2 regions of the Cyanobium sp. BA5m-21 genome follow, and region 2 is predicted to be linked to the other one. Evidence: predicted binding sites of a transcription regulator. Region 2 holds the regulator's gene; the other holds the start of a gene.
The links. The regulator NtcA, encoded in region 2, controls nitrogen genes in cyanobacteria. The targets are predictions, from matches to a motif close to GTANCNNNNGNTAC.
Positions count from the first base shown of each region.

Region 1 (14,613 bases), on a different contig from region 2:
ACGAAGCCGGCTTTGTGGAAGACACGATCCGCGCCATCGGCGGCCGCACCATCCACACCTTTCACACCGAAGGGGCCGGCGGCGGTCACGCCCCCGACATCATCAAAATCTGCGGCGAAGCCAACGTGCTTCCCAGCAGCACCAACCCCACCCGCCCTTACACCCGCAACACGCTCGAGGAGCACCTCGACATGCTGATGGTGTGCCACCACCTGGATCCACGCATCCCGGAGGATGTGGCCTTCGCCGAATCACGCATCCGCCGCGAAACCATCGCCGCCGAAGACATCCTCCACGACTTGGGCGCCTTCTCAATCATCGCCAGCGACTCCCAGGCCATGGGCCGGGTGGGGGAGGTGATCACCCGCACTTTCCAGACCGCCCACAAGATGAAGGTGCAGCGCGGCGCCTTGCCCGAAGATGCCGCTTCAAGTGGAGGCCGCAACGACAACACCCGCTTAAAGCGCTACATCGCCAAAACCACGATCAACCCGGCGATCGCCCACGGGCTCGATTCCCAGATCGGTTCGGTGGAGGTGGGCAAGCTTGCCGATCTGGTGTTGTGGAAGCCGGGCTTTTTCGGGGTGAAACCGGAATTGGTGATCAAGGGTGGCTCAATCGTGTGGGCCCAGATGGGCGATGCCAACGCCTCGATCCCCACCCCCGGACCAGTGCACGGCCGGCCGATGTTTGCCGCTTTTGGGGCCGCCCTGGCCCCCAGCTGCCTCACCTTCATGAGCCAGGCAGCCCTCGATGCCGACCTACCCCGCCAGCTGGGCCTGAAACGACCCTGCGTGCCCGTGACCAACACCCGCGGCGACATCGGCAAGGCCTCAATGAAAAACAACACGGCCCTGCCGAATGTTGAGGTTGACCCCCAGACCTATGAGGTGTTCGCCGATGGGGTGCTGCTCAGCTGCGAACCAGCCGATGTGCTGCCAATGGCCCAGCGCTACTTCTTGCTCTAATCAGCCACCGTTTTGGGGTCACGCGGGCTATTGGGCCGCTCCGGCAGCAGCTGGGGAAGCTGGGGCAGGGGTTCGCTGAAGCCTATCCCCATGGTGGTAAAGGTTCTGGAGCGAACAAACCAACGCATAAAACCCGCCACCTGATGCAAGTCGGCGGTCCGATGCACATGGAAATCAACCAGCAATGCTTGACCTACCTGTAAGTCATGGTTTCCGGTGATAAACAGGCACAAGCCACCTAGACTAATGTCGAGGATGTCGGCATAAAACCACTGGGTGCGAGCTTCAGCGCCTGGGCTGGGCAGCTGAATCAGCAACGGAGGACAGGGAAGCGCCAGGAACCTTTCAAAGCAGCGCTGACCGTCGTCGAGACCCAGAATTTCTGGGTCTTCATCCCCAGCAAAGATTGTTTGGGCCTCATTGCCCCCTGGATCTTTACCGAAGGGTTCTACCCAGGAGACACCAGGCCGTCTGGAGGCATCGCCAGCAGGATTGGGGAGATGGCTGGGCATAACAAAAGCGCCTGGGAGCTGCCATTACTTCACCCTACTGGCGAAGGAAGATAGAGGCCATGGACGGAGCTGGCCTTCCGTATCAACCCACACCGGCGTCAACCCAACGGGTGGACATGATCCCCCCATGGCAGGTGGTGGAGCATGTTTGGGGAATACAGACCAAATCGGGGCTACGACGAATACTTCAGTGCGCCTGATCAGCCCCGCAGCGCCCTGCGGCCCCTGCTCTCCTCCCTGGGCCAGCTGGGCCTCGATGAACTAAATCGCAATCACGCGGCGGCCGGCGTTTTGCTGCGTCGGCTGGGGGCCACCTTTCGCCTCAATGACTCGGGCAACCATGGTGGTGAGCGCATCCTGCCCTTTGACCCCCTGCCGCGGCTGATCGGTAGCGGAGACTGGCAACGCCTCGAGGCAGGCCTGTTCCAGCGGCTGGAGGCGATCGACCTATTTCTGGCCGATGTCTATGGACCCCAAAAAATCCTGAACGACGGCGTAATTCCGCGACAGGACGTGGAGAGCTCCCAGGGCTGGCGACCCCAACTGCAGGGCTTCCAGCCGCCCCTGGGCCGCTGGTGCCACATCTCCGGTTTGGATCTGGTGCGCGATGGCCAGGGCACCTGGCGAGTGCTGGAAGACAACCTGCGCTGTCCCTCCGGCGTGGCCTACTTCCTGGAAAACCGCCGGGTGATGAAGCGGATGTTCCCGAGCCTGTTTGCCGGCCGCACCGTGCAACCTATCGACGATTACCCCTCCCACCTGCTGCAGACCCTGCGGGAGCTGGCCCCCTGGACCGATACCCCCAAGGTGGTGCTGCTCACCCCCGGGGTGTTCAACAGCGCCTACTTCGAGCACAGCTACCTGGCCCAGCAGATGGGCATCCAGCTGGTGGAGGGCCGCGACCTGATCTGCCAGGACGACCGGGTGTGGATGCGCAGCACGGCCGGGCCCGAACCGGTGGATGTGATCTACCGGCGCATCGACGACGACTTCCTCGACCCGGCCGTATTCCGCAGCGATTCGATACTGGGGGTGCGGGGCCTGATGGCCGCTTACCGGGCCGGCCGGGTGGCAATCGCCAACGCACCAGGCACCGGCGTAGCCGACGACAAGCTGATCTACGCCTACCTGCCGGAGATGATCCGCTACTACCTCGGCGAAGATCCAATAATTGAAAACGTACCCACCTACCTCTGCTCCAGGGAGGATGACCGGGCCTACGTGCTGGCCCACCTCAGTGAGCTGGTGGTGAAAGCGGTGGCCGAGGCCGGTGGCTACGGCATGCTCATCGGCCCCCACGCCAGCAGCGAGGAGATCGCCGAGTTTGCCGTCAAGATCCAGGCCGATCCCCGCAACTACATAGCCCAGCCCACCCTCGAGCTCTCCACCGTGCCCTCGCTGAGCGAGGGCGAACTATTCCCCTGTCACGTGGATCTACGGCCCTATGTGCTGCGCGGCAAGGGAGCCTGGGTAAGCCCGGGCGGTCTCACCCGGGTGGCCCTGCGCCGCGGTTCCCTGGTGGTCAACTCTTCCCAAGGTGGCGGCTGCAAGGACACCTGGATCGTGAGTGAACAACCATGCTGAGCCGCGTCGCCGACTCCCTTTATTGGATCAACCGCTATGTGGAGCGGGCCGAAAACATCTCCCGCTTTGTGGAGGTGAGCGAAGCAATGGCCCTCGACTGCCCGCCAGGCAGCGCCGAACCCTGGCTGCCCCTGGTTGATGCCAGTGGTGATCGGGAACTCTTCGATCGTCTTTATCCAGAAGGACGCCCGGAGCAGGTGGTGGAGTTTCTGGTGCGGGCCGAGGCCAATCCCAACAGCGTGGTGAACTGCATCGCCATCGCCCGCGAAAACGCTCGCCAGATCCGCGATGTAATCACCACCGAAATGTGGGAGCAGCTCAACGACATCTATTGGACCCTGTTCGACAACAAGGGGTTCTGGGGTCAGCCCCCCCAGGAACAACTTCGGGACATCCGCCGGGCCTGCCAACTTTTTTATGGCATCACGGATGCCACCCTCAGCCGCGACCTTTCCTGGCAATTCAGCCGCCTGGGGCGGGTGCTGGAGCGGGCTGAAAAAACCACCCGCATCCTCGATGTGAAGTACTTCCTGCTGCTGCCTTCACCTGATGAAGTGGGTGGCGTGCTCGATGAACTGCAGTGGATCTCCCTGCTGCGTAGCGCCGGGGCCTATCAGATGTTCAGGCAGTCACGTCAGCAAGCGATCGAGCCCAAGGCGGTGGCCAGCTTCCTGCTGCTCGACCCGATCTTTCCGCGCTCGGTGCGCTACTGCCTAGAGCGCATCCACGAAACCTTGAGAATCGTGCGCGGCCAGGCGGTGCCAGGAGCTCCAGACGAGCTCGAATGCCTCAGCGGCCTCACCCTGGCCCGCTGGAGCTACAGCCGCATCGACGAGCTGATTGCGAGAGGTTTGCACGAGTCGATCGACGGCCTGCAAAGCGACCTCAACCGGCTCCATGATCTGATCGAACAGCGCTACTTCATCGCCGACCACGCATGCGTGCCCGCGTAACCCACACCTTCACCTACCGCTACAGCGCCCCGGTGCTGCTGGGTCCGCACCGGTTCTGCCTCAAGCCCCGGGGCCACGGCTTTCAGCGGCTGCTGGACTTCCAGCTGGTAGTGACGCCGGAGCCTGGGCGGCTCTACCCCTTGGTGGCAGCCAGCGGCGATGAAATTCTGCGGGCCCGTTTCAATGGGCCAACAGATGCGTTCATCGTGCGGGCCAGCAGCCTGGTGGAAACGGAACCGGCGCCGCTGCTGCAGGTTTGCCTGGAGGGCAGCGAACCGATGCTGCCCTACCCGGTGGGCCACCTGAACGGTGACCTGGCCGGCAGCCTGGAGGGCTGGCTACCCAACGGCCAGCACGACCCAGCCGCGGTGGACATGGCCCAGGAAGCGCTGATGGGCAGCGATCAAAGGGCGCTGATGTTTTTGCAACAGCTGGTGGAAATCATCCAAGACCGGGTCAAGTACACCCAGCGTCACGTGGGTCCGGCCTGGCCCGCCGGCCGCACCCTCAAGGAAAGGGTGGGATCCTGCCGCGATCTGGCGATGCTGATGGTGGAAGCCTGCCGCTGCGTGGGTTTACCGGCCCGCTTCGTGAGCGGCTACCACCTGGTGGAACCAAAGCCTGAGAGCTACGACCTGCACGCCTGGGCCGAGGTGTATCTGCCAGGTGCAGGCTGGCGGGGCTTTGATCCCAGCGGCATAGGCGTGATCGATGATCGCTACATCACCTTGGCCACCTCCTCCAGGCCGGAGCTGACCGCCGCTGTCACCGGCAGCTTTTCGGGTCCGAATGGCGTCGAAAGCCTGCTGGAATGGAGCATTGAGGCAGACATCCAAGAGCCGGCTGCAACCATGCAGTCCGCCTAAGCAAAAGGTGCCTGCAATTGGGTGTCCTCCATTTCCAGACAAACCACCTGATGGCGGCCGCGATCCTTAGCCACGTAAAGCGCGCCATCGGCTGCGGCAATCGCAATGCCCTGTTCTTAAGGCTCAAAGAGGAATGCCTGCGCTGCCGCCGCACCGGCGAGCCCCTCAGCTGCATCACTATCGACGTAGATGGTCTCACCAAAATCAATGACCGCTTTGGCCATAAAATCGGCGACCTAGTTCTGAAACGAGTGGCCAGCGCGGTACGCCAACGGCTGCGCATCACCGACCACTTCTTCCGCAGCGGCGGGGATGAATTCGTGGTGGTGGCCACCGATTGCAATGGGGCCGCCGCCCAGGAAATGGCTGCGGATCTACAAGCCCTGGTGAGCCAGCTGGGGCTAGGCAGCAAGCAGGAACCAGTGCCCACCAGCATCACCACCGGGATAAGCACCATGGAAGGCGATGAGCTCAAACCTGACACCCTGCTGGCTCGCTCGGATACAAACATGCGCCGGGCCAGACAAAATAGGAACTGCTGACCTAATGTTGTGGAGAGGTTTTGGACATCTAGCCCGCGTGCAGGAAGCGCCCATACCCGAAGATGATTCGGCTCGCCTCAAGGAACTGCAGAGCTACGGCGTACTTGATACGCAATCGGAAGCAATCTTTGACGATATCACCCACCTAGTTCAAGATATTACTGGCGCAAAAATAGGAGTTATAAGCCTTATCGACGAAAATCGTCAGTGGTTCAAGTCTTGCGTTGGCCTCGACGACGCACCCAAGGAAACGCCCAGAAATATTTCATTTTGCGGCCACACAATCGTTCAGCGCCGGCCCTTAATTATAAACGATGCCCTTGAAGATGATCGTTTTGCCGATAATCCACTTGTTCAAGGTGAGCCTCGCATCCGTTTTTACGCCGGCTTCCCCCTAATCGCCGCCAACGGCATGGCATTGGGCAGCCTTTGCGCCATTGATATCGAACCGAAGGCCCTCACACCTAAGCAGGTCACATCCCTAGAGCGACTGGCTCGCCAAGTGGTTAGCCAAATGGAACTGCGGCGAGAAGCCCACCTACTGCAATCCGCCGAATTAGCACTGCAGGCCCAAGGGGGAAACGGGCAGGTCAGGCCAGGCATCCAGCTACTTAGTGAAATCAATCCAGTAATGAATCGGGAGCAGCTACAGCAGATGCTGAGCCTGCTGCTTGGCCTAGATCAAGCACCCTGCTTTGCACTGGCGCGCTGCAAGTTCAAGGAGTATTCCCGCGTCAGCGCCAACATTGGGAGTGCTGCGGCGGAGAACCTAATCCAAACTGGCTTAGAACGCCTACGGGACTGTCTACCTGCTCAAGCATCAACCGCCTACTTCTCAGATGACGAGATAGCAATCGTGCTACCACACCTCTCAGAAGAAAGTGCTATCACAGCGATTGCAGAAAGATGCATGGCGAGCCTTGAGGCACCATTAAAACTAAACGACCGTGATATGGAGCTGGGAATGAGCATGGGCATTGCAATCTTCAAAAACAACTATGGCGATGTTGACTCTCTACTCTCTGATGCCAGCATCGCCCAACGCATAGCCATCACTGATCGCAGCAAAAATAGCAGTTTCAACTTCATCGATCTGCCCGCACGACTAGCGGCACAGCATCACTACCAAGTGGAAACTAATCTACGCCGCGCTATCCGACGCAACGAAATGACTCCCTATCTGCAACCGATTGTTGATATCGCCACGGGCAAGCCTGTAGGCCTGGAATGCCTGATGCGCTGGCGCACCGAAAGCGGCGAAATGATGCTGCCCAATAATTTTTTACAGATATCTCACCTGGCCGGGCTCAGCGGTGAACTTGATCTTCAGATAATCCAGAAAGCAATCCAAGCCAGCCATGAACTAGCCAGCGCTGCACCAGGGCAGCCGCTGCAACTCTCAGTGAATCTCTCCGGCCTACTGCTGGAAAGCGAGGGCCAGCGCCAAAGGTTGCTGCAACTGATCCGCTCCACCCCCTTGCCAAAAAATTGGCAGCTGCAAGTGGAACTGGTAGAGGATTATTTAGATGACAATGGCTCGGAACTAGGAATCTTCCTCAACTCCCTGCGCCGCCTGGGAGTTACCATCGCCATCGACGACTTCGGCACGGGTTATTCCTCGCTCAGCCGCCTCCACAACTATCCAGTGCGCACGGTGAAGGTCGATTGCAGCTTTGTTGAGCGCATCGACGACAGTAGCAATCCCAGCAACCAGTTGCTAAAAACAATCCAGAATCTCTGTGCCGATTTAGGACTGGAAAGTACCGCTGAAGGGGTTGAAACGGACTCTCAACGCGCCTGGCTGCTGCAGAACGGCTATAGGCATGCTCAGGGCTACCTATTCAGCCGGCCGATGTCGGTGGCTGCTATGGCCCACTACTTAGCCGAAATTCACTAGGAAACTACCAGCTAACCCCGTGCAACTTAGGCAGGGGGGCCGTTTTAAAAGTTGTAGCAAATAATCGGGGAATAAGGCGACTGTTGTATACCCGAAACTCCCGCACCACGCTGGCACCAGCCTCACGCACAGCCTGATTAAGCACCACAGAACCATCGTGATCAGAAACTGAGCGGTGAAACGTTCCCGGAGGAATGCGCAGGATGTCGCCACCTGTTTCTAGGCGAACAATGTGATAGGGATAATTCCAGCCCAAATTAACCAAGTAAAAAGTTCGGCCGCCGTGCAGGGCCAACAAATTATCTTCCTGGTGGGGGTGCAGATAAAACTGCCAGGCACCAGTCTTCTCCTCATCCGGAGGGCTCACGGCCGGACCGGCATGGATCACCAGATCGCGGGCATTGGAGCTGGCAACGGTGATATCAAAGAAACGAACAGCGGGGGTATCGCGGAACTTTTCGTAGGGAATCAGCTCAAACATCGGCGCAGACTGGGAAGTGCCAGACCGGGGAAGGGAAGACATTCGGGTAAGAGCAGCGGGTGCTGCCAGATCAAGGCCTAATGAAACTCACCACCGGGGAGCCGGCCGTCGCAACCACTACCTATCAAGGAAACTTGCTTGGATCAGAAGGGGATTGGCATCTCCACATCAGCGGGCTCGGGGGCACATACCGGCACCCGCTGGGCCACCACTTCGCCCAGCACCACGATTGAGGGCGAAGCAAAATCCTGCTCCTCAGCCCGGTCGGCCAGCTCACCCAGCACGCTGATCAACTGCCGCTGACCGCGCACGGTGCCCTGCTGAATCACAGCCGCGGGCGTGTCGGGGGCTAGGCCACCCGCCATCAGCTCCTCGGCGATGCGGCGCAGGTTATGCAGGCCCATGTAGATCACCAAGCCATCACTGGTCTGGGCCAGGCCGCGCCAGTTGACCCCTGGGCGGCCCTTATCGATTTCCTCATGGCCCGTCACGAAGGTGACGCTGGAGCCGGCGCGGCGGTGGGTAACAGGAATGCCCGCGTAGGCCGGAGCCGCGATGCCAGCGGTTACGCCTGGCACCACCTGCACCGGCACGCCCTTGGCGGCTAGGTGGGCGGCTTCCTCGCCGCCGCGTCCAAACAAAAAGGGATCACCGCCCTTTAGCCGCACGATCAGGCGATGGCGGCTGGCCAGTTCCACCAGCACCGCGTTGGTGCTTGGCTGCGGAACGGAATGGTGACCGCGGCGCTTACCGACAAAGTGGAGCTCGCAGCCTTGGGGCACCAGATTCAGCAGGGCCTGGGGCACCAAGGAGTCGTAGACGAGGGCGTCGCACTGGCGCAGCAGCCGGTGGGCCTTGAGGGTGAGCAGCTCCGGATCACCGGGGCCCGCCCCCACCAGATAAACCGTGCCGAGCTGGGCCGGGGCACTCATGGCAGGGCCTCGAGTTCAGCCAGCAGCAGCTGGCGCAAGCCAGGCCGCTGCAGCAACGGCGGACCCACCTGCTCGGCTAGCTGGTCGGTGAGCCGGTTGGCGGCCAGGGCCAGGGCCAAGGCTGGAGCGGCAAGGGTCAGCTTCAGCTGCGCGAGATGGTCTGCACTGTATGGAGTGGCGACGCAGTGGGCGCCGGTGCGCCGCTCCAGGCTGGTGAGATACCGCGCTGCCAGGGGACCCTCCAAGGGGTGATGCAGCAGTAAGGGCCGGGCATCCTGCGTAGCCAATCCGGCCAGCTCCGTAGCGAGGGCCGCCTGCCAGCGGGGCCAGGCCCCCAGGAAAGGCCAGTGCTGGACGCGGGCAAAAGCCGACCAATGGCGCACAATCGCCGGCAAATCGTGGCGCACATGGCCGCCGGGCAGCAGCAGCAGCGGCACCAAGCCGAGGACTTGACCCGGCTGCAGCAGCTCGGTCGCCGCCGGCGGCGGCGCCGCCGAAAGGGCCTGGAGCCGCACCGGCGCACCACGGCGGCACTCCAGCTCGGCGGCCAGGGCCACCAACTCGGCAGGCAGCTGGCCGCCGGCGCGGCCATGCACCACCAGTAGCAGGGGTTGGGCGGGGGTGGCCGCGAGGCGGCGACCAAGGCGCGCCGCCACCTGGGGATCGAGCTCGCAGAGCCGCAGGGGCACCAGGGCGCGGCGGGCTCCGGGCAGACGGGCCAGCAGATCCACCGCCGGGGCAGCCAGCTGGGGATCGAGGTCGCCGGCCAGGGAGCTGAGGCCAGCCACCAGTTGGTGCCGGGGCCACACCGACAAACCACGGGCTACCCCTTCGAGAGCGGCGCGCCGCAATGGGGTAGCGATTGGGGGCCGCATCCAGCTCAGCAGCACGGGCCAGGCCGCAGCCTGGCGCTGGTGACCCAGCAGGGGCAGCAGGGCTATCGCCACGGCCTGGCCAAGAACGCCCGGGCCGGGGGCCAATTGCTGCAGCAGCCAGGCGGCACTAGCCCCATCCCGCTGGCGCAGCACCTGGCTGGGAAGGCCGGGATCGGGATCGGGCTGCTGGCGCCACCAACGCAGCAAACGCCGCTGGGACGGCGGATCCAGCCGCTCCGCCAGCACGGCAAGCAGGTCTGGGTCGGCGCTAAGGCTGCCGTTTTCCAGCGCCAGCAGCCAGGGTTCAAGGTCCAGCTCAGGCTGGTTGCGCAGCTGTTGCAGCCAGCCCCAGCGTGCCGGGGAGCCGCAGGCCGGCAGCTGGGCTGGCTCGCACTGGGGCAGGGCAGAGCTCAAAGCCGCCCTCCGCGCTCAGGAAGCCGCCGGCTCGCGGCGCCGGGCTCCAAATTGCTCCAGCAGCAGCTGCTCCAGCACATCGGCAAGATCACTGAGGGGTACGCCTTTTTCATGCAGCTCGGCCAGCTTGGGCTCGGCGCCCATGGAGCCGCCAAGAAAGATCTTGGCCGCCTCCACCATCTGACCATCCTTACGGGCCTTCGCCCCCATCAGCCCGATCTGACCCATGTAGGGCTGGCCGCAGGCATTGGGGCAGCCGGTCCAGTGCATGCGCACCGCCTCAGGCAATTCGATGCGCTGCTCCAGCTCTTCGAGCACCTGCTGGGCCACGCCCTTGGTGGGGATCAAAGCGAAGCTGCAGTAGGCGTTGCCGGTGCAGCTCACCGCTTCGGCCTGCAGGGTCGAAGGGTCGGGGCGGAAGCGCTGCAGCAGGGGTGCAGCCAGTAGGGCCTCGAGGCGATCGCCGGGCACATCAACGATCAAGGCGTTCTGGGCCTCGGTGAGACGCAGCTCGCCGCTGCCATAGGTGCGCGCCAAAGCGGCAAGCTCCAGCATCGAAGCCGCGTCCAGCCGGCCCATCGGCACGTGCAGCCCCACCCAGTGGAGCCCCTCCTGCTTTTGGGCCTGCACGCCCAGGCCCGAGCGGGGGGCGCGGTTTACCAGGTGGGAGCCAGCGTGGCTGAGCACGGGTTCGGCAAAGGCTGCAACCAGCTCAGCCCGGTAGGCATCGATCCCGAGCTCGTCGATCAGATACATCAACCGGCTTTTGTTGCGCTGCTGCCGGTTGCCTGCGCGCTCGTAGTGATGCAACAACGCCAGGGTGAAGTCGGCTAGCTGCTCCGCCCGCAGCCACAGTCCCAGGGGCACCGCCAACTCGTTGCGCTGAGCTGAAAAGAAGCCCCCCACCAGCACCGTGAAACCCAGCTCACCGTTGTGCTCCGCCGGCAGGAAAGCCAGGTCGTTGTGAAGCAGGAAGCTATCTGATGCGCCCCCCACGGCCACATTGAACTTGCGCGGCAGGTTGCGGGGACCGGCCGGCCCCAGCAGCCGCGCCTGAATCGCCTCCACCAGGGGGCGGGTGTCGACGATCTCCTCTGGGTCAATGCCCGCCAGCGGGTTGCCGGTGATGTTGCGGGGGTTGTCGTGGCCCGACTGGCGGCTGGTGAGCCCCAAGGTCTCCAGCGCCACCATCAGCGGCGCCATGTCCTCCAGCAGCAGGCCCCGCAGCTGCAGGTTTTGGCGGGTGGTGATGTCGGCACTGCCGTGCTCGCCACAACGATCGATCGCCTCAGCCAGCAGCTCCAGCTGCTCAGCGCTGATCACGCCGTTGGGCAGCCGCAGCCGCAACATGAAGCGCCCGGGCGTCACAGGCCGGAAGAAGATCCCCAGCCACTTGAGCCGGATCGTGAGCGTGGCTTCGTCGAGTGCTTCCCAGCCTTCACGCCCCATTTCGGCAAGCCGGGGCGCCAACTCCAAGCCGCAGAGCTCGGCCTTGGCCTGCTCGATTTTGCTGAGGGGCGGCTGGCTGGCCGCAGAAATGGTGGAGCTAGTCATGGGGCGGAATCTCGAAACACGGAACAACCTCGGCATGTCCGCCCTGCCGCCACACAGCCGCAAGGTGGATCCGAGCAAGCGCCGATGAGAGCTACGCCGCCGGAAAACAGAAATGGGAAAAAAGCTCCCCGCAGGGAGACAATTGGAATTGTCTGCAGTGCGAGTCGCTTCCTGTGTCGCAACCGCTACAATCCACAGTTCCAGAGGCGGAGGCAGAGCTCAGACGCCTGCAGCGCCTCGAAGCCCTCGGCCCCGAACGGGCCCGCTTTCGCGAACTGATTGCCAAGGTGGGCAGCGGTGAGCACACCAGCACGGGCCTCAGCCGCGATGAGGCCCGCGACGCCATGGACCTGATGCTCCAGGGTCAGGCAAGCGATGCGCAGCTTGGAGCCTTCCTGATCGCCCACCGGATTCGCCGGCCGCTGCCGATCGAATTGACCGGCATGCTCGATAGCTACCGCAGCCACGGCCCAAAGCTGGAGACCCCTGGCCGCCAGGCCATTTGTTTCGGCGTGCCCTACGACGGCCGCAGCCGCACCGCCCCCCTGCTGCCCCTGCTCGCCCTAGTGCTAGCCGGCGCCGAGATCCCGGTGGTGCTGCACGGCGGCGACCCGATGCCGGTTAAGTACGGCGTCACCCTGGCCGAGCTTTTTTCCGCCCTCGGCATTGAATGGCGTGGGCTCAGCCTCGCCGCACTGCAGCAACGGTTGAGCACCCACCACCTGGGCCTCACCCACCAGCCCGACCACTTCCCAGCTGCGGAAAGGTTGCTGCCGGTGCGCGATGAAATTGGCAAGCGCCCCCCCGTGGCCAGCCTGGAACTGCTCTGGACCCCCCACTGCGGCGACCACCTACTAGTGAGTGGTTTCGTCCATCCCCCCACCGAAAAACGGGCCTGGGAGGCCCTGGCCACCGCCGGTGAAACCGAGGTGCTCACCGTGAAGGGCCTGGAGGGGTCGACCGACCTACCCACCAGCCGGGCTGGCATCACCGCCCGGGTCCGCCAGGGCTCGCTGGAGCGGCTGCTCGTGCACCCCCGGGACCACGGCCTCCACGGCGATGAAATCGCCTGGGAAAACTTGGAAACCTGGCAGCAGCAAGCACTGGCCGCCCTCGGTGGCGAAGGCCCCCTGGCCGCACCGCTGCTCTGGAATCTGGGGGCCTACCTCTGGCTGGCTGATCGCTTCGAAAACCTTGCTGACGCCCTCGAGCAAGCGCGAGCTCTACTCGCCTCGAGGTGCGGCGAGCGACTGCGGCAAACCCTGGCCAATCCCAGCGAAAGCGGCAATCGGTAGCAATTGCAACCCTCAAGTTGAAGCCAGCCGTGGTCTTGTAATTGGGTCGGTCAGCTTGTGCGCCGGCTCGATTTTTAGACCGGTTCGGTGCGCTTCTTTGTGGAGCCCGTCCGGAGTGCAGTTGCCGCCACTCCGGCCCATCCCAATCCAGCCATGTCCAACCTTTCGCGCCGCAAGTTTCTAATCACCGCCGCCGGTTCGGCAGCTGGAGCCATCTGGCTAGCCGCCTGTGGCAGCCCCAGCAAAAAATCTGAAAATCAAACAACAAGTCAGGCCGGTGGTGCGGATGCACCTGAGCTGAAGACTGCCACCTTGGGCTTCATCGCCCTCACCGACGCTGCGCCCCTGATCATTGCCCTGGAGAAGGGTTTGTTTGCCAAGCACGGCATGCCCGAGGTGAAGGTGGTGAAGCAAACCTCCTGGGCCGCAACCCGCGACAACCTGGAGCTAGGTAGCAGCGGCGGCGGCATTGATGGCGCCCACATCCTCTCGCCTATGCCGCTACTGCTAACTGCCGGCACGATCACCAAGACCAAGCAGCCCCTGCCGATGTACACCCTGGCGCGGCTAAACCTGCAGGGCCAGGGGCTGTCGGTGTCGAAGGACTACCTGGCTAACAAGCTCAGCATCGACAACAAAGAAGGCTTGGCAAAAGCAACGCAACAGGCCAGCGCTAAGGGCAAGAAATTCAAAGCGGCCGTTACCTTCCCCGGCGGCACCCACGACCTATGGATGCGCTATTGGCTCGCCGCCAATGGCATTGATCCCAATAAGGATGCCGACCTGGTAGTGGTGCCACCCCCCCAGATGGTGGCAAACATGCAGACCGGCACCATGGACACCTTCTGCGTTGGTGAGCCCTGGAATCAGCGCCTGGTGAACAAGAAACTGGGTTACACAGCCGCCGTCACCGGCGAACTCTGGAAAAACCACCCCGAGAAGGCCTTCTCAATGCGGGCCGACTGGGTTGATCAAAACCCCAAGGCCGCTAAAGCCCTGCTGATGGCCGTTCAGGAAGCCCAGATCTGGTGTGAAGATCCAGCAAACCTTGATGAACTCTGCGAAATCACAGCCAAAGACAAATACTTCAAAGTCAGCGTAGCCGACATCAAACCCCGTCTGGCCGGCGACATCGACTACGGCGATGGCCGCGTTGTTAAAAACAGCCCTCTGAGAATGCGCTTCTGGAGCGAAAACGCCTCCTTCCCCTTCAAGAGCCACGACAAGTGGTTTGTTACCGAAGATATGCGCTGGGGCTACCTACCCTCTGACACCGATATCGGTGCTTTGGTAAATAAGGTGAACCGGGCTGATCTCTGGAAGGAAGCCGCCAACTCAATCGGCCAAGGAAAGGCCATTCCCGGCAGCGATTCGCGCGGCAAGGAAACCTTCTTTGACGGTGTGGTGTTCGACCCAGAAAATCCCAAGGCCTACCTAGATGCCCTAGCAATCAAGGCGATGAAGTGAACTTAAAGGCCCAGCAACTTCCCCGTTCCCTCTCCCGCCATCCGTGAACCCCAACGCTTCTCCGGGCCGGCCCTCCCGCCGGCGCCGGCTGCTGCCGGCACTGCCCCAAATCATGCCCTATCTGCTCTGCATCGGTGCTTTTCTGCTGGTTTGGCAGTTGCTTTCGGGCGCTCTTGGCGCTGCGCGACTTCCCGGCCCGATCAACGTGCTGGTTGATACCTGGGATCCCTACATCAGCCAGCCGTTTTTCGATGACGGTGGCACCAGCAAGGG
Region 1 covers NZ_JAGQCO010000041.1:4,370-18,982, forward strand. Annotated here, with positions in the region: gene ureC (urease subunit alpha) at 1-968, shown strand, start outside; gene KBY72_RS11275 (PilZ domain-containing protein) at 965-1,480, opposite strand; gene KBY72_RS11280 (circularly permuted type 2 ATP-grasp protein) at 1,625-3,064, shown strand; gene KBY72_RS11285 (alpha-E domain-containing protein) at 3,058-4,017, shown strand; gene KBY72_RS11290 (transglutaminase family protein) at 4,002-4,883, shown strand; gene KBY72_RS11295 (GGDEF domain-containing protein) at 4,934-5,425, shown strand; gene KBY72_RS11300 (sensor domain-containing phosphodiesterase) at 5,349-7,322, shown strand; gene KBY72_RS11305 (redox protein) at 7,327-7,803, opposite strand; gene cobA (uroporphyrinogen-III C-methyltransferase) at 7,947-8,735, opposite strand; gene KBY72_RS11315 (CbiX/SirB N-terminal domain-containing protein) at 8,732-10,024, opposite strand; gene KBY72_RS11320 (ferredoxin--nitrite reductase) at 10,040-11,578, opposite strand; gene KBY72_RS11325 (anthranilate phosphoribosyltransferase) at 11,806-12,873, shown strand; gene KBY72_RS11330 (CmpA/NrtA family ABC transporter substrate-binding protein) at 13,027-14,340, shown strand; gene ntrB (nitrate ABC transporter permease) at 14,453-14,613, shown strand, end outside.
Region 1: the regulator NtcA is predicted to act here: its motif matches at 11,754-11,767, upstream of KBY72_RS11320 (ferredoxin--nitrite reductase).

Region 2 (14,613 bases):
ATAAAGGATCTGGTCACCATCCACCACCCGGCCCCGGCCATCGACCGCCAGCATCCGATCTGCATCGCCATCGAAGCCAAAACCCATGCTGGCTCCGCTCTCGAGCACCGCGCGCCTGAGCGGCTCAAGGTGGGTGCTGCCGCAGTCCACGTTGATGCGCGCCCCATCCGGCTTGCCGTGCAACACGGTGAGTTCCGCGCCTAAGGCCCGAAACACCGCCTCTCCACAGGCAGAAGCCGAGCCCCAACAGAGGTCCAGCACAATCTTGCAACCTTCTAAGCGCCGACCCATCACGCTCGCCACCAAGGACCGCTGGTAGTCGGCCAGTAAATCGGGGCGGTCGTGCACAACTCCTGTGCCCAAGAAGCCGCCGGAAGCACCTATTGCCGGTCCAGCCCCCACCCCCTGCAGCCCAGCCTCGATCGCCTGCTGCTGGCCGCGGCTCAGCTTGGCGCCGGAGGCCCCAAACACCTTGATGCCGTTGTCTTCAGGGGGGTTGTGGCTGGCGGACACCATCAGACCTCCAGCCGCGCCAAGACGGCGAATGGCGCCAGGAATCGCTGGCGTAGGGCATAGCCCCAGGGTCCATACCTCCCTACCTGCAGCCGTGAGTCCGGCGGTGAGCGCCGCCACCAGCATCGGGCCACTGCTACGGGAGTCCATGCCGATGAGCACCGGCGCCCCTTGGGGCAACACCTGGCCGCACCAGAAGCCAACCTGCAAAGCCAAAGCCGGGCTCACCTGGGTTCCCACCCGGCCACGGATGCCATCGGTCCCGAAACCGGCCACACCACCCCGCAGGGGCAGGCCAACGGGATGGGGAGCCAGGTCGGCCATGGGCAGCAGCAGATGCCTCAGTGATGTCCAGGTTACGTGGGCTGCTGCAAAGCGCTCACCATGGCTGGCCTGGGCCAGGTAGGGGCCTGAGCCCATTCAGCGCCAGCGGCGGGGCCACCAGATCCAGAGCACCAGTTCGCCAATCGTCCAGAGCAGCAGCGCACCAACCACCCAGCCGGGCAGCCAGCTCAATGGCCAAAAAGGGCGCAGCAGCAGCACCAGGCCCGATACCGCCAGCACCCGCAGAGCCCGCAACCGCTGCTCAGCCCCAGGCAAGGTTGAGAGATAGGGGGGTAGGGAGGGCAGGCGCACCAGCTAAGTGGGATTCACACCTCCCCAGAATGCCGAAGCTGCGCCGCTATTGCCCTTGGCTCGCCTCCCCCTGCTGCTGGCCCTCACCTGCTTGGGCAGCGGCGCCGCCTTGGTGGGCGGCAGGGCACTGCTGACCCTGATTCCCGCGCCAGACCCCAGCACACCCACCCCAACCCTGGAGCGCCTGCGGCGGTTCTCGCCCGATCCGGAACGGCGGCGGGAGGCCAGCTTGCTGCTGCTGCCGCGCCAGGCAAAAGGCGACCTAGCCGGCGAGCGCCGGTTGCTGCGCGGCCAGGGCTGGGGTGGCGATGAGCTAGCCGCCCTGGTGCTCAAACGCGATGCCCTGGCCGCCGAAGCCCTGGGTGATCAGAAAGCCGCCCAGCAACGCTGGCAGCAGCTTGTGAGGCGCTTCCCCCACACGCCCGCCTCAGCCGATGGGCTTTATGCCCTGGGCCGGCAGCAGCCCCAGCTGCGGCAGAAACTACGCAGCCGCTTCGCCGCCCATCCCGCGGCCCTCGCGGCCGCCGTGGAGGCGGGCCCGAGCGACGCAGATCGCCTCCAGGCAGCCCTGCACCTGGCCCGTCACGGTGTGCGCTGGCCCGGTGCGGGGCCACGCTTGCGCCAGGCCTGCCAGAGCACGCCCGCAGCAGCTACCCCTAGCCAGCGGGACCAATTGGCCAGGGGCCTGGCCCAGCTAGGCGATTCGGCCGCTGCCCTGAGCTGCCTCAAGGGCAGTCCGCCGAGCCCAGCAACCCAGCTAGCCCTCAGCCGGGCCCTACTCGGTGGCGGCAGCCAGCAGCAGGCCCAGGCCGAAAGTCTGCTGCTGCAACTGGCCAAATCCGCGCCGCGCTCCAGCCAGGCCAGCGAGGCCGCAGCCCTGCTCAGCGAACAGCCCGGGCCCAGGGCTCTCCAGGCCTTGAAGGGGCTGCCCTCTGCCCTGCAAGCCACGGCCCCGGTGCAGGCGCGGCGGGCAATGGAGAGTGGCGACATCGGCGCGACGCTGGCGGTGCTGCAGCGCTGGCCCAAAGATCCAGCCAGCTGGGAACTGCAGTGGCAGCAAGCCCGTCAGGCCCTGCTCAAGCGCCAATGGGCAACGGCCACAACGCTGCTGAGTGCGCCGATCGGTCGCGAATTGCCGGTGGGGCTGGTGGGACGCCAGCGCTTCTGGCTGGGTTTCAGCCAGAAGCAGCAAGGCGCCACCGCCAAAGCACAACGCACCTGGACTGATCTGACCAAACAGCATCCCGGCGGCTACTACGGCTGGCGGGCGGCGGTGCGCCTAGGCCGCGGCGATCTCAACCTCGATCCCCGCAGCAGCCCGGCCCTTGTGCAACCCCAATGGCACCCCCTGGGCAGCGGCGACTGGCAGATCGACCGGCTCTGGCGCCTGGGCCAACCCCTGGAAGCCTGGGAGCACTGGCGCACGGAGCGGAGTTCCCCCCCCACTAGTCCCCAGGAGCTGATTACGGAAGGCCGGCTACGCCGGGCCGTGGGAGACCACTGGATAGGACTCGGCCAACTCGAGCAAGCCAGCCTGCGCCTACCGGTGAATGCAAACTGCGCCCTGGCCCAACAGCTTGAGCTCGACCTGCAAACCGCCAGCTTCGTGGCAGAGCTCAAGGAGGCTGGCGCAACCGCCGGGGTGCCGGCAGCCCTGCTGGCAGCCGTAGCCAAACAGGAATCGCGCTTCAGCCCGGGGGTGAGCTCCGGCGCCGGTGCCGTCGGCTTGCTGCAACTGATGCCGGCCACCGCCGCCGAACTAGCCGGCACGCCCCTGGCAGCCGATGACCTCACCGACCCAGCCCGCAATGCCCAGTTAGGCGCGCTTTACCTAAAGCAACTGCTGGGCCAGTGGCAGGGCAACCCCGTGCTTATGGCTGCCAGCTACAACGCCGGCCCCGGTGCCACCTCTGGCTGGGTGACACCCCAACTGCAACAAGAACCGGAGCTATGGATAGAGGCCATCCCCTACCCGGAAACCCGGCTGTACGTCAAAAAAGTGCTCGGCAACTTTTGGAACTTCCAAGAGAGGCCGCTGGCTAGCTGCTAGCCACCGCTTGCCAGCCAGCGGCCTACCCATGCCCCTGACAACACGAGCACACCCAGCACCCCTGCCAGGAGCACCGGCGGGGGTGCCACCCGAATCCGAGCTAGATCGAGGCGTGCCAACAACACAGTGGTGCCCAGGATCAGCACATTCGTGAGCACTTTGAGGTGGAGCAGATAGAGGCCACCCACCGTGACGATCAACAGGCTGATCACCAGGCTCATCACCCGACTGGCGGCCATCAAATTGGAAATCCGCTGCAGCAGCAGGTCGGGCATGGTGCACACCACCACCACCAGCAAGGCGTGGAGACAGTCAAGCGACCAGAACAAGCTGGATAACTGCCCCATCCCCGACGCTGCCGCACCCTCGAGCGGCTGGCTCCACTGCAAGCCCTCGTAAACGGATATCACTACCAGCACCAGCAGCATCGGCGCCCGCAAGGGCAGCAACAGCAGACGCAACATCGCCATCACGGGGGAGCCAGCACCAGGGAAATCGCATCCAGAGGGCAACTCGGAATGCACTGTTCGCACACCAAGCAGCGTTGCGCATCGAATTGCAGCTGCCAAGCCGGCTGGGTCAAGCTGAGGGCACCGCTGGGGCAAACGCTCGAGCAGAGGCCGCAGTCGATACAGAGACTGCGGTCTACGGCTATCTGACCCGGCGCCCGGTTAAGACCAAGTCCCTGACTTTCTAGCCAGGCTTCCGCAGCCGTCAGTTCGTCGATGTCACCGGAGAGCTCCACCACCATGGTGCCGCTCTGGTTGGGGGAAATCTGGGCGCGCAGGATCTTGGCGGCGATATCGAAATCCACCGCCAGCCGATAGGTGATCGGCTGATGCACCGCTTCGCGGGGAAAGTGCAGGGTTAGGCGCCGTTTCACGAGGATCCGGTTCGCGGGAACAGCACGCTTACCTCCGCAAAACGCTAGCAAGCACTGGCAAAGTGCAGTCATGACCAACTCCACCCCGAATTCCGGCCTGGGGCCAAGCGAACGGCTGCTGCTAGTCGTGCTGGCGGCCCTACTGGCAGCGGGCCTGCTGTGGTTCCGGGGCGGACTGAATCCGGAGGCTCCACTGGAACGCTTGGCGCGCCAATCCCTGGATCTACCCGTGGCCTTGCGCAATGGCAAGCCAACGCTGGTGGAGTTCTACGCCGACTGGTGCGACGCCTGCCGCACCATGGCTCCGGCAATGGAAACGATCGAAGCCCAACACCGCGGCCAGCTTGATGTGGTGCTGCTCAACGTTGACAATCCGCGCTGGCAGCCGGAGCTGGAGCGCTACGACGTCAACGGCATTCCCCAACTAGAGCTGTTCAATGCTGCCGGTGAAGCGGTGGGCCGCTCGATTGGCGCCCGCAGCCTCAACGAATTGCGCGCTCTCAGCAGCGCCCTGATCGCCGGCGCCCCCCTGCCGGCCCTGGCCGGAGTGGGTGCCGTCAGCAACCTGAGCCAACCCGCTGGCGAAGTTGCGGCAGCGGAGCCAGCTACTGCCACGATGGCCGGACCCCGCAGCCACGGTTGACGCCCGCCATGGATTCCCGTTTCCGCGTTGACCTGATCGCCGCCACGCCTAACCCCCAGCAGTGCGTTTATGCGGGAATGCATCAGGACTACAGCGAGGGCTTTGTGGCGGCAGACTCCGCCAACTGGCCCGAGGAGAGCAAAGCAGGGGAGATCTGCATCAAACGACTTCTCGCCGGCGAGCGCGGTCACTACGGCCCCTTAGAACACGCCCAAATCGTGCTCAACGTTGGCTGGTTTCCCCACTCAGTGATGCAGCAGGCGCGTACACACCGGGTGGGGGTGAGCTTTGACGTGCAATCCATGCGCTACACCGGCGATCGCATCTGCAAGGCCGCCAATGGTGAACTGGAACTGGAGGAGGTGTTCTATCTACGGCCCATAGGTAGCTATAGCGACCGGCAAGGCAAAAAATACGCCTACACAGAAGAGCAGCGCTACATAGATCTAGAGCTCTGCAGGGCTGCGGCGGCTCGCTACCGCGACCTTTTGGCGGCTGGCTTCGCCGAGGAGCACGCCCGCGGCATCCTGCCCTTCGACTACCGCCAGCACTTCGTGGTGAGCTTCACCTTGCGGGCATTTCTGCACTTCCTTGACCTGCGGGCGAAGCTCGATGCCCAGCAGGAGATCCGTGAGCTCTGTGATCTGATGTGGCCCCACCTACAGGCTTGGACACCCCAATTTGCTGACTGGTATGAAAAGAGCCGCTTACATAAAGCCAGGCTCGCCCCATAAGGCGAACCACCTGGCGCACCTCTCGGTGCGCCAGGTGGTTCGCCTTATGGGGCATTTTGCTGGGAACTAGATACGCGCCAAGGTAACCCGTTCGGGCTGATGCTGATATTTACCAGCCCGATCTTGATAGGTTGTCTCGCAGGGATCGCCCTCAAAAAAGAGCAGCTGACAAATTCCCTCATTTGCATAAATGCGGCAGTCAGCACCCGAAGAATTACTGAACTCCAGGGTGAGGTGACCCTGCCAGCCGGCTTCCGCTGGGGTCGTATTAACAATGATGCCTAGCCTGGCGTATGTGCTCTTACCCAGGCAGATCACCGTGATATTTGATGGCACCTTCATCTTCTCCAGTGCTACTCCCAAGCCATAGGAATGGGCCGGCAAAATAAAATAGGATCCGTCCTCGTCTTCGCGCAGGGGAGCGGGCTCCAGGTTCGCCGGGTTGAACCGCTTGGGGTTCATCACGGTGCCAGGCACATGCCGAAAGATCAAAAATTCCTTGGCCGACAACCGCAAGTCGTAGCCATAGGAAGAACAGCCGTAGCTGAGCACCGGGGAGCCCGCCGTAGCGGGATCGAGGTGGCGCACCAGGCTCGACTGAAACGGCTGCAACATTCCTACCGCAGCTTGCTCGTTGATCCAGCGATCGTTCTTCAGCATCAGAGGCCTCGGCGCAACTGGGTGACCTGATCAGCCATGGCCATCAACTCAGGAGTCATGGCTGGCCCTGTCAAAATGACATCTAGATGGGCTGGTCGGCGCTCCAAGGTTGCCAGCACTTCAGCCTGCTCGATGTAGCCCAGCTCCACAGCCAAGCCCAGCTCGTCGAGCACCATTAGATCCACCGCACCACTGAGCAGCTGCTCGCGGCTGAAGGCCCACACCTGGCGCACCGCCTCCAACAGCTCGAGCCCCTGGTGGGCAGCTGGCTCTGACAGACAGCCGGGCACACCGGGCCGCAGCCATTGCAGTCGCCCACACAGCCAGACGCTGCTGCCGAGGCCCTGATCTACACCGCCCTTAAGGAACTGAGTAACTAGCACCCGGCTACCCAAGCCGGCACTACGTAGGGCCTGGCTGAGCACGGCTCCGTAACTGCCGCGGAAAGGCGCCGTATGGATTTGCAGTAAGCCCTCCGACTGGGCCACCAGCCGCAATGCCGGCGCAGCAGAAGGGGCGGACGCGGCAGCCGCCACAGCCAAAGGGCGATGGCCAGAGCGCTGAGGTTGGTGCTGGACCGCCGGAAAACCAGCTCCAGAGGAGGAGGAGGTGAGGCCTGAGACGGGCAAGCTCGCGGTCATGAACAACCTGAATAAGAACCTTGAAAATCGAAAAACAGACCTGGGGCGCCGCGAGCAGCCCATGGCCTCGCGGAGCTGAATGTAGCGGGATCGAGCCGCTCCACAAGCAAACGACACCATCCCTAGCGGAAACATACGTACTGGTGCGCAGGGGGCGCCGGCGGTGTCGTCTCAAACCGTGTGTATTGCTACAAGCCGCCCCCCGGGTGATCCTTAGGGTCCCGGCACTTGCCAAAACCTTGATGGTTGGCGCTACCCACGGATTTAGCCGTACCGCCAACACCCCATCGACGGGTGCTCCTGGCGTGGTGGCAGGCATGGGCAGCGCCGGCCAGGGCAACCCCACCCTGTTGGAAGTGATCCGGGGCCTGGCCGGCAGCAGTGTCGAGACGATCGAACGGGGCAAAACGATTTTTTTTCCCGGCGATCCAGCCGAGCGGGTCTATCTGCTGCGGCGCGGAGCGGTCCGGCTGTCGCGGGTATATGAATCAGGCGAGGAGATCACCGTGGCCCTGTTGCGCGAGAACAGCCTGTTTGGTGTGCTCTCGCTGCTTACCGGCCAGCGCTCCGATCGCTTCTATCACGCTGTTGCCTTCACCAGGGTCGAGATGGTGACCGCACCAGCCACCTCCGTGCGCCGTGCGATCGAGCAGGACGCCAGCGTGGGCTTGCTACTGCTGCAGGGCCTGTCTTCGCGAATACTGCAGACCGAAACGATGATCGAAACCCTCACCCACCGCGACATGAGCTCGCGGCTGGTGAGCTTCCTGCTGGTGCTGTGCCGAGATTTCGGCGTTCCCAGCTCGGAAGGGATCACGATTGATCTGCGCCTCTCCCACCAGGCGATTGCCGAAGCGATTGGCTCCACCCGCGTCACAATCACTCGCCTGCTGGGCGACCTGCGCAACGACGGGCTGGTTCAGATCGACCGCAAAAAGATCACTGTGTTTGATCCAATCGCCCTAGCTAAGCGCTTCAGCTGAAGGCCAGGGATACTGGGGCCCTCCGGGGACGTATGTGACGGGCTGGCTGCTGATCCTCGCTCTGCTCGCCCTGGGGGGAGTGCTCTCCACCCTGGGCGACCGACTCGGCAGCCTGGTGGGCAAGGCGCGCTTGAGCCTGTTGGGGATGCGGCCCCGCCGCACCGCCGTGTTGATCACAGTGCTCACTGGCAGCCTGATCAGTGCCATCTCCCTCGGCCTGATGCTGCTGGTAAGCGAGCGGCTGCGCACGGGCCTGTTTGAACTCGATCGACTGGAGCAACGGCTGCAAACCAGCCGCAGCGAACTGAGCCGCAGCAACAGCCAACTAGCCAGCAGCCGCCTGCAGGTGGCGCGGGCCGAACAGGGCAAACGCGAGGCTCAGACGCGCTTTGAGCAGGCCCAAGCCCGCGCCAGCAAATTGCGCCAAGAGCTGGCGCCACTTCTAACCCAGCGCAACCGGTTGGAGCTGGAGCGCAGCCGTCTCAGCCAGGAGGTGAAGGGGCGGGATGCGGAAATCCGCCGCACCGAAGCGGAACTAGCCCAGGTGCGCCGCCGGATTAGCGCCGGAGCCCAAGAACTTAAAGACCTGGAGGGCAACCTGATTGCCCTGCGCCGCGGCGACGTGGTGCTCAGCAGCGGTCAGACCCTGGCCAGCGCCAAGGTGACCCTTGAGCGCCCCGAGCAGGCCAAGGAGGTGATCACCGCCTTGCTGCAGCAGGCCAATCTCAACGCCTTCAGGCGGGTGCTGCCCGGCCAGCCCCCCGATCGCCAGATCCTGCTGGTACCCAAAAATGACATCAGCAAGCTGGAAGGCCTGCTCGCCAAACCCGGCAGCTGGGTGGTGAGCATTCTCTCGGCCGCCAACGTGCTGAGGGGCGAGCGCCAGGTGCTTGCCTTCCCAGACCTACGCCCCAACCGCCCAGTAGTTAAAGCAGGTGAAGTGCTGGCCAGCACCACGATCGAGGGCGACCTCACAGCCCTGGAGCCGGTTTCGCGGCGACTCAACCTGCTGCTGGCCGCTGCCTATGCCCGAGCCCAGCGCCAGGGCACATTGGTGGAAGGGCTGCAGTTCGATGCGGCCAGCTTTAAAAAGCTGGCCCGGGAGCTGAGCGAGCGCCAGCCGGGCCAGGTTGCCCAACTAGAAGCCCTCGCCATCAACAGCGCCAGCACCGCCGACCCAATTGCAGCGGAATTGCGCTGGTTGGCGGCCCCATCTCCCGCCCAATCGGGTCCGGGCCCTCGCCGCCCATGACGAGCGCTGCGGCGGGCCTGGTGGCAGGCCTCGATCCCGGGCGCAGCAAATGCGGTCTAGTGCTGGCTGATCCTGCCGTTGGCCAGATCCGGCAGGCTGCCATCCTGCCCCCACAAGCCTGCCTCGCCCTGCTCAAAAGCTGGCAGCAAGTGGGGCTTGGCCAGGTTGTGCTCGGCAATGGCACCGGCAGCAAAGACTGGTGCAGCCAACTTGGCCAGCAGCGGCTGGCGCTAGCTGTGGTGGATGAGAGCGGCAGCACCCTGGCGGCCCGGGAGCGCTACTGGCAGCTTTGGCCCCCTAGGGGCTGGAGGCGGCTGCTGCCGGCGGGCTTGCGATTACCACCCCGAGATATCGACGATGTGGTGGCCCAGCTGCTGATAGAGCGCTACTGCGGGGTGACCCTGCAACGCAGCAACCAGGAGGTGCTGAGGCGATGGCCGCTGCCGGTCGCGCTGGAGGCTGAATCGGTTTAAAAACGGGCCCGAACCGTAAAGATGTAGTCACCGCCAGGCTCGAGCTGGTAGTCGACCTTGAGCAGATAACGCAGCAGGGCATCCTGGATCAGAGCCCTGCCCAAAGAAGGCTCAACGCTGAGTTCACCGCGGTCAAAGGCCCAGCGGAAACTCCATTGGTAGCCGCCCGCACTCACCTCCCCCTCCAGCACCCGCTGGCTGAAGCTCTGGTGCAGCACCCGCAACTGGGCAGTGGTGGAGGGAAGGCGTGCCATCGGCTCAGGCTGCCGCGCCCTGGGGCTGAAAACCGTTGAGTCGGTTGCCAGCCCGCTCCAGGCCGAGGAGCTGGATCAGGCCAATACCTGCCTCCACCTCGCGCAGCACCTCCTCGAGCAGGGGCTGCTCGGCAGGCGTGAAGCGTCCGAGCACATGGCCAACGGTGCGGGCGCGGCGCTCGCCGGGATCTTGGGCGGGGGCGCCAATACCAATACGAAGCCGCGGAAAGTCCTGGGTACCTAGGTGGCTGATGGTGCTGCGCAGGCCGTTATGCCCCCCGGCACTGCCCGTAGCCCGCAGTCTCAACTTGCCGAGGGGCAGGTCCATGTCGTCAACCACCACCAGCAACTGGGCGGGCTCTAAACCAAACCAGTCAAGGGCTGCGCGGATCGAGCGACCACTTTCATTCATGTAGGTCTGGGGCATCAACAGCCGCAGCCGGGAAGGCCCCGAACCCACCTCAGCCAACAAGCCCTGAAGCTTGGGCTGCTGCCGAAAAGATGCACCACCAGCGCAATCTGCTAGACGCTCAAGGGCCATAAAGCCCACGTTGTGGCGAGTACCTGCGTACTTGGCTCCAGGGTTACCCAGGCCCACCACCAACTGCAACGACAACTCAGGCCGCGGGACCATCGAGAGGCTGCTCAATCAGCTCTGGAGCATCAGCCGCGGAGGCGTCAGCTGAAACAAGCTCAGTTGCAGAAACTGCAACTGGGAGGTCAGCCGCAACAGGTTCGGCGGTGGTGATCGCCGTGCGCAGCTCCTTTTCGAATTCAGAGGAGGCCGATTGAAAACCCTTAAGGGTGCGGCCCAAGGTTTTACCGAGCTCCGGCAGCCGCTTTGGTCCGAACACCAGCAGCCCGATGGCGGCAATTACCGCCAGCTCAGGCAAGCCAATGCCAAACACATTCATCAGCCGAGGCCGTTCCAATTGACAGTGATGCCCTCGAGCAGCAAGGACTTGTTGTACAGCTGCAGGATGATCAGCAGAAACACCAAGAAGAGCACCATAAAAATGCCCATCACGGGCGTGGTGCCCCAGCCGGGGACGACCTTCCCGTACTCAGAATTGAGTGGCCGCAGGATATCTCCGAGGCGGGTGCGTTGGGCCATGTCTGCTGCAGCCTCTCGGGCATGGATTCGCTTTTAGTACTGTAAGGGCCTCGCGTACCGCGCCGCGGCTGTCCGTCGAGAGTTGTGACGCAACCCGTCACCTGCATTCCCCTTCCGCCTCCATGGACCCCACCGCCACCACCAGCTCCCCGGCCCTTTCCGTGGCCCTCGCCGTGCTGGCGGTGCTGCTTTCACTCACCGGTTTTGGGGTGTACCAAGCCTTCGGGCCGCCCTCCAAGGGCCTCACCGACCCCTTTGACGACCACGAAGACTGAGCCCTAAGCGCTGACCCAATCAGGGCGCACTCGCCAAAAGCCCAGGCTCCACGGCGCCAGCAACCAGGGATCTTCAGAGAGCTTTCCCCGGGAAATCAGAGGCTGATCCAGGCCATCGAGTCGCTCCAGCAGCTGCCAGCTCTCTCCCAACTCCAGGTAACGGCGGCAAGGGGAACAGTTCTGCACGGTGAGCACCACGTCTCCCGACTCCCCTAGCGGCCGGCAGCCCAGTAGCAACAGCCCCTCGCCCAGGGGAGGCAGGGCCTGATGTCGTTTAGGCCGGCCCTGGGCCGCCGCCGGCCGCAGCCATAGCGGTTCCCTGAAGGCCACCGCCTGCTTGGGCACCTGATCCCGGCACCAACCTGCTGGGCAGGGCGCCAGGGCCAGCCGCAGGCGCTGCAAGCCGTTATCGGCGCCAGGATCGGGCCAAGTAGGCGCCCGCAGCAACGACACACCCAACTGCTCCGGACTAGCCGACACCCCCTGGGGCCCATCGAGCAGCACCGCCAAGCCGCCGCCAGCAGCCACAGAAGCGATCCAGCTGATCGCTGGCAGCTCCCAGCGGGCCTGCTCGCGGGCAGTGACCGGCTGGGCTGGCCGTTCCAGCACGCCACCGGAGGTATCTGCCGCCCAGCGCTGGGCCGACTGGGCCAAGGGGATCTCCAGGCGCAGCAGCTCATGGCGCTGGCGCCAGTCGACGCTGAGCACAAGCTCGAGCCAGGGGGTATTGGCAAGTAAGCGCCCCTCAAGCCGCACCGCACTTGCCCCGCACTGGCCCCGCCACACAAAACTGGTGCACAGCTCGCCCTGCTCCAGCCAGCTGGGCTCGCCCTGCCACTGCCAGGCCAGCGGATGGTCCCGGTAGCCCGTGGCGATGTCCCAGGCATCCCAAAACTCACCTCGATCGGCAAAACGCCGCCAGGCCAGCGGGCCTGCCAACTGGGGATGATCCTGGCTATCCCACAGCTGCTCGAGGCCCCGCGGACCCAGCTCAAAACTCACCAAACCGTTGCCGCAGCGCCAGCCCTCTCGCCACACCGGCGCCTCAACCTGAGCTACCTGAGGGGCCGCCGCTGCGACCGTTCGCTCTAGGGGCAGGGCGGCCACGCCCGCCAAGGGCGGCAGCTGCAGCCACTGGCCGCCAGCCCGGGCCGGCTGGGACGGCAGCTTCACACCGCCGCAACTCCAGCCGCCCAAAGGCACCCGCAGGCTGCGGGCCCGGGGAGGCAGGGGCTGGAGCTGGGCTACCCACCAACCCACGCCCACACCGTCATCTTCACCCTCACCAGCTCCTAGCCAGGCCTGCAGAGCCCGATCCCGTTGCAGGCAGGCGCTGCGGCGCGCTGCCCGCCACTGGGGCTCGGCCTGCTCGAACACCTCTGGAATCGAGGTGCCGGGCAAAATGTCGTGAAACTGCTGAAAAAGCAGCGTTCGCCAGTCGACCGTTTCAGGATCGCCGGCTAGGGCCTGGGCCAGCTCCGCCTCCCGCAGCAGCCGCTCGAGTGTGCGGTTGTGGCGCTTCTGATCAGGGCGCGAGGTGGCGCAGCCGCGATGCAGCTCCAGGTAGAGCTCGTCGCGCCACACCGGCAGCCGGGGCGCCAGCGGCTCGAGGTCAGCCAAATAACCCCGCAAGCTGCCGTGATGCTGGGGAGCAGCTTCAGCTTGCTGCTGCCAGAGCCGCAGCTGCTCGAGCATTTCAGCGCTGGGGCCTCCACCGTGGTCGCCCACTCCGGGCAGCCACAGGGCCGAATCAACCCCGGTCGCGCCTTGCCAAGCCAAGCGATAGCGCTCCATCGCCACGGGATCGCCATCGGTGCCGATCGGGGCGTTGATCAGGGCCAGCAGCTCGGAACCACAGCGGCTGCGCCAGCGAAACAGCCGGTGGGGGAAGGGATTGGTGGCGTTCCAGGCCATTTTGTGGGTGCAAAACCAACGCACGCCGGTGCTGCGAGCCACGGCCGGCAGGCCGCTGGCGAAACCAAAGCTGTCGGGCAACCAGGCCAGATAGTGCTCCAGCTCAGGGAAGCTGGCGGCGCTGAATTGCTGGCCCAGCTGAAACTGGCGCAGCAGTGAGGAGCTGCTGATCAGCACGCAGTCGCTCTCCACCCAGGGGCCGTTGATCGGTTCAAAGCGACCGGCTGCCACCGCACGCTGCAGGCGGGCGAACAGGGCCGGCCGGTGTTGCTGCAGCCAGGCGTATAAGGCCGGTGTGGAGTGGCCGAAATGCAACTCCTCGAAGCGCTCGATCAGATCAAGGGCAGAGGTGAAGGTGCGCTCGGCCGCTTGCCAGGTGTCGGCCACCGGCCAGAGCCAGGCCAGATCGAGGTGGGCATGGCCCAACACATGAAACCGACCCGTCGGCGGTTCGCCGCTGCGCAGCTGGGCAAGCTCAGCCTTGGTTTCAGCCAACAAATCCAACGGATCGGCTGGATCCAGGGGCTCGAGCTCGAGACGGCTCTCGATCAGGGCACCGTCGTCGTGCAAGGGGCTGCGCAGGCGTAACTCCAGCTCAAGGGCCTCCCCCTGCCACCAGCGCTCGGGCAGCAACCAGCGGCAAGCGGTGTCAAACAGGTCGCCGCCATGCACCGGCACACCATCCACCCGCAGCTCCACCTGGTCGGCCCACCAGCGCAGCACCAGCCGGGCCTGGGCAACGGGCTCCGGCTGGTGCAGCTGCAGCCAGGTCGCCGGGCAAACCAGCCGCAGCCGTAGCTCCCGCCACTGGCCACCCCGCGGCCAGATCACCAACCCCCGCGCTGCCCAATCCGGACGACATTGCTGGCCCCAAGGATCGTCAAGGGCTGGGCCAAACCGCCCTCCCGCCTGCACGCAGCGCCAGGATGGTTGGAGATCCCAGCGCGAATGGGTTGGCCGCAAACGTGACTGAATCGTTTCAATCCGTGGGGTCTGCCCTAGTCCTGAGGCCTCAGGCATCGTTGGATGGCAAGCCGAGTCCCATAGGATGATCCCGCAGCTGCGGGGTCGACTAGGCCCTTCAACGCGCCTGTCACTCCCTGTCACCCGCTCGCCATTCCCCAAGGCCGAACCATGCTCGCCCTCAAGATCTCGGTTTATTCGGTCGTCTTCTTCTTTATCGGGATCTTTGTGTTCGGCTTTTTGGCCAGCGACCCCAGCCGCACCCCGAGCCGTAAAGACCTGGAAGATTGATCAGCTGGCACTAGGCAGGCAAGATCCTGATTCTGTTTGTGGGATGATCCCCAAAAGGACCTGCTGCGCCTGATTTAATCGTGCCAATTTCAGACACGCTTCCTTCAACACTTCGGGCTCAAGAAGGTATTAAGGGCTGATGGATTTGGCTGGCAATTCCCACCGAGTGCCTCTGGGGAAATCGCCTTTAAAAAGGCTCGCTCACCAACTATTAACAGCTGCTTGCCTATCCGTCCTATTCGCTCCAGAGGCTCTGGCAGGTGAAATTCCCAGCCAGCCTGGGGCGGTCAAAGCCTCTAGTTCCGTTATTCCTGCTCCCAACTTTGCTGTAATC
Region 2 covers NZ_JAGQCO010000016.1:34,573-49,185, reverse strand. Annotated here, with positions in the region: partial or broken gene glmM (phosphoglucosamine mutase) at 1-837, opposite strand, end outside; gene KBY72_RS06890 (hypothetical protein) at 934-1,149, opposite strand; gene KBY72_RS06885 (lytic transglycosylase domain-containing protein) at 1,205-3,199, shown strand; gene KBY72_RS06880 (hypothetical protein) at 3,196-3,669, opposite strand; gene KBY72_RS06875 (NIL domain-containing protein) at 3,669-4,082, opposite strand; gene KBY72_RS06870 (thioredoxin domain-containing protein) at 4,153-4,725, shown strand; gene thyX (FAD-dependent thymidylate synthase) at 4,734-5,459, shown strand; gene dcd (dCTP deaminase) at 5,526-6,119, opposite strand; gene KBY72_RS06855 (cob(I)yrinic acid a,c-diamide adenosyltransferase) at 6,119-6,760, opposite strand; gene ntcA (global nitrogen regulator NtcA) at 7,003-7,743, shown strand; gene KBY72_RS06845 (DUF3084 domain-containing protein) at 7,778-8,995, shown strand; gene KBY72_RS06840 (resolvase) at 8,992-9,468, shown strand; gene KBY72_RS06835 (DUF3146 family protein) at 9,465-9,722, opposite strand; gene pth (aminoacyl-tRNA hydrolase) at 9,727-10,356, opposite strand; gene KBY72_RS06825 (TatA/E family twin arginine-targeting protein translocase) at 10,340-10,636, opposite strand; gene psbH (photosystem II reaction center phosphoprotein PsbH) at 10,636-10,836, opposite strand; gene psbN (photosystem II reaction center protein PsbN) at 10,959-11,111, shown strand; gene KBY72_RS06810 (alpha-mannosidase) at 11,115-14,045, opposite strand; gene KBY72_RS06805 (photosystem II reaction center protein I) at 14,160-14,279, shown strand; gene KBY72_RS06800 (DUF3769 domain-containing protein) at 14,425-14,613, shown strand, end outside.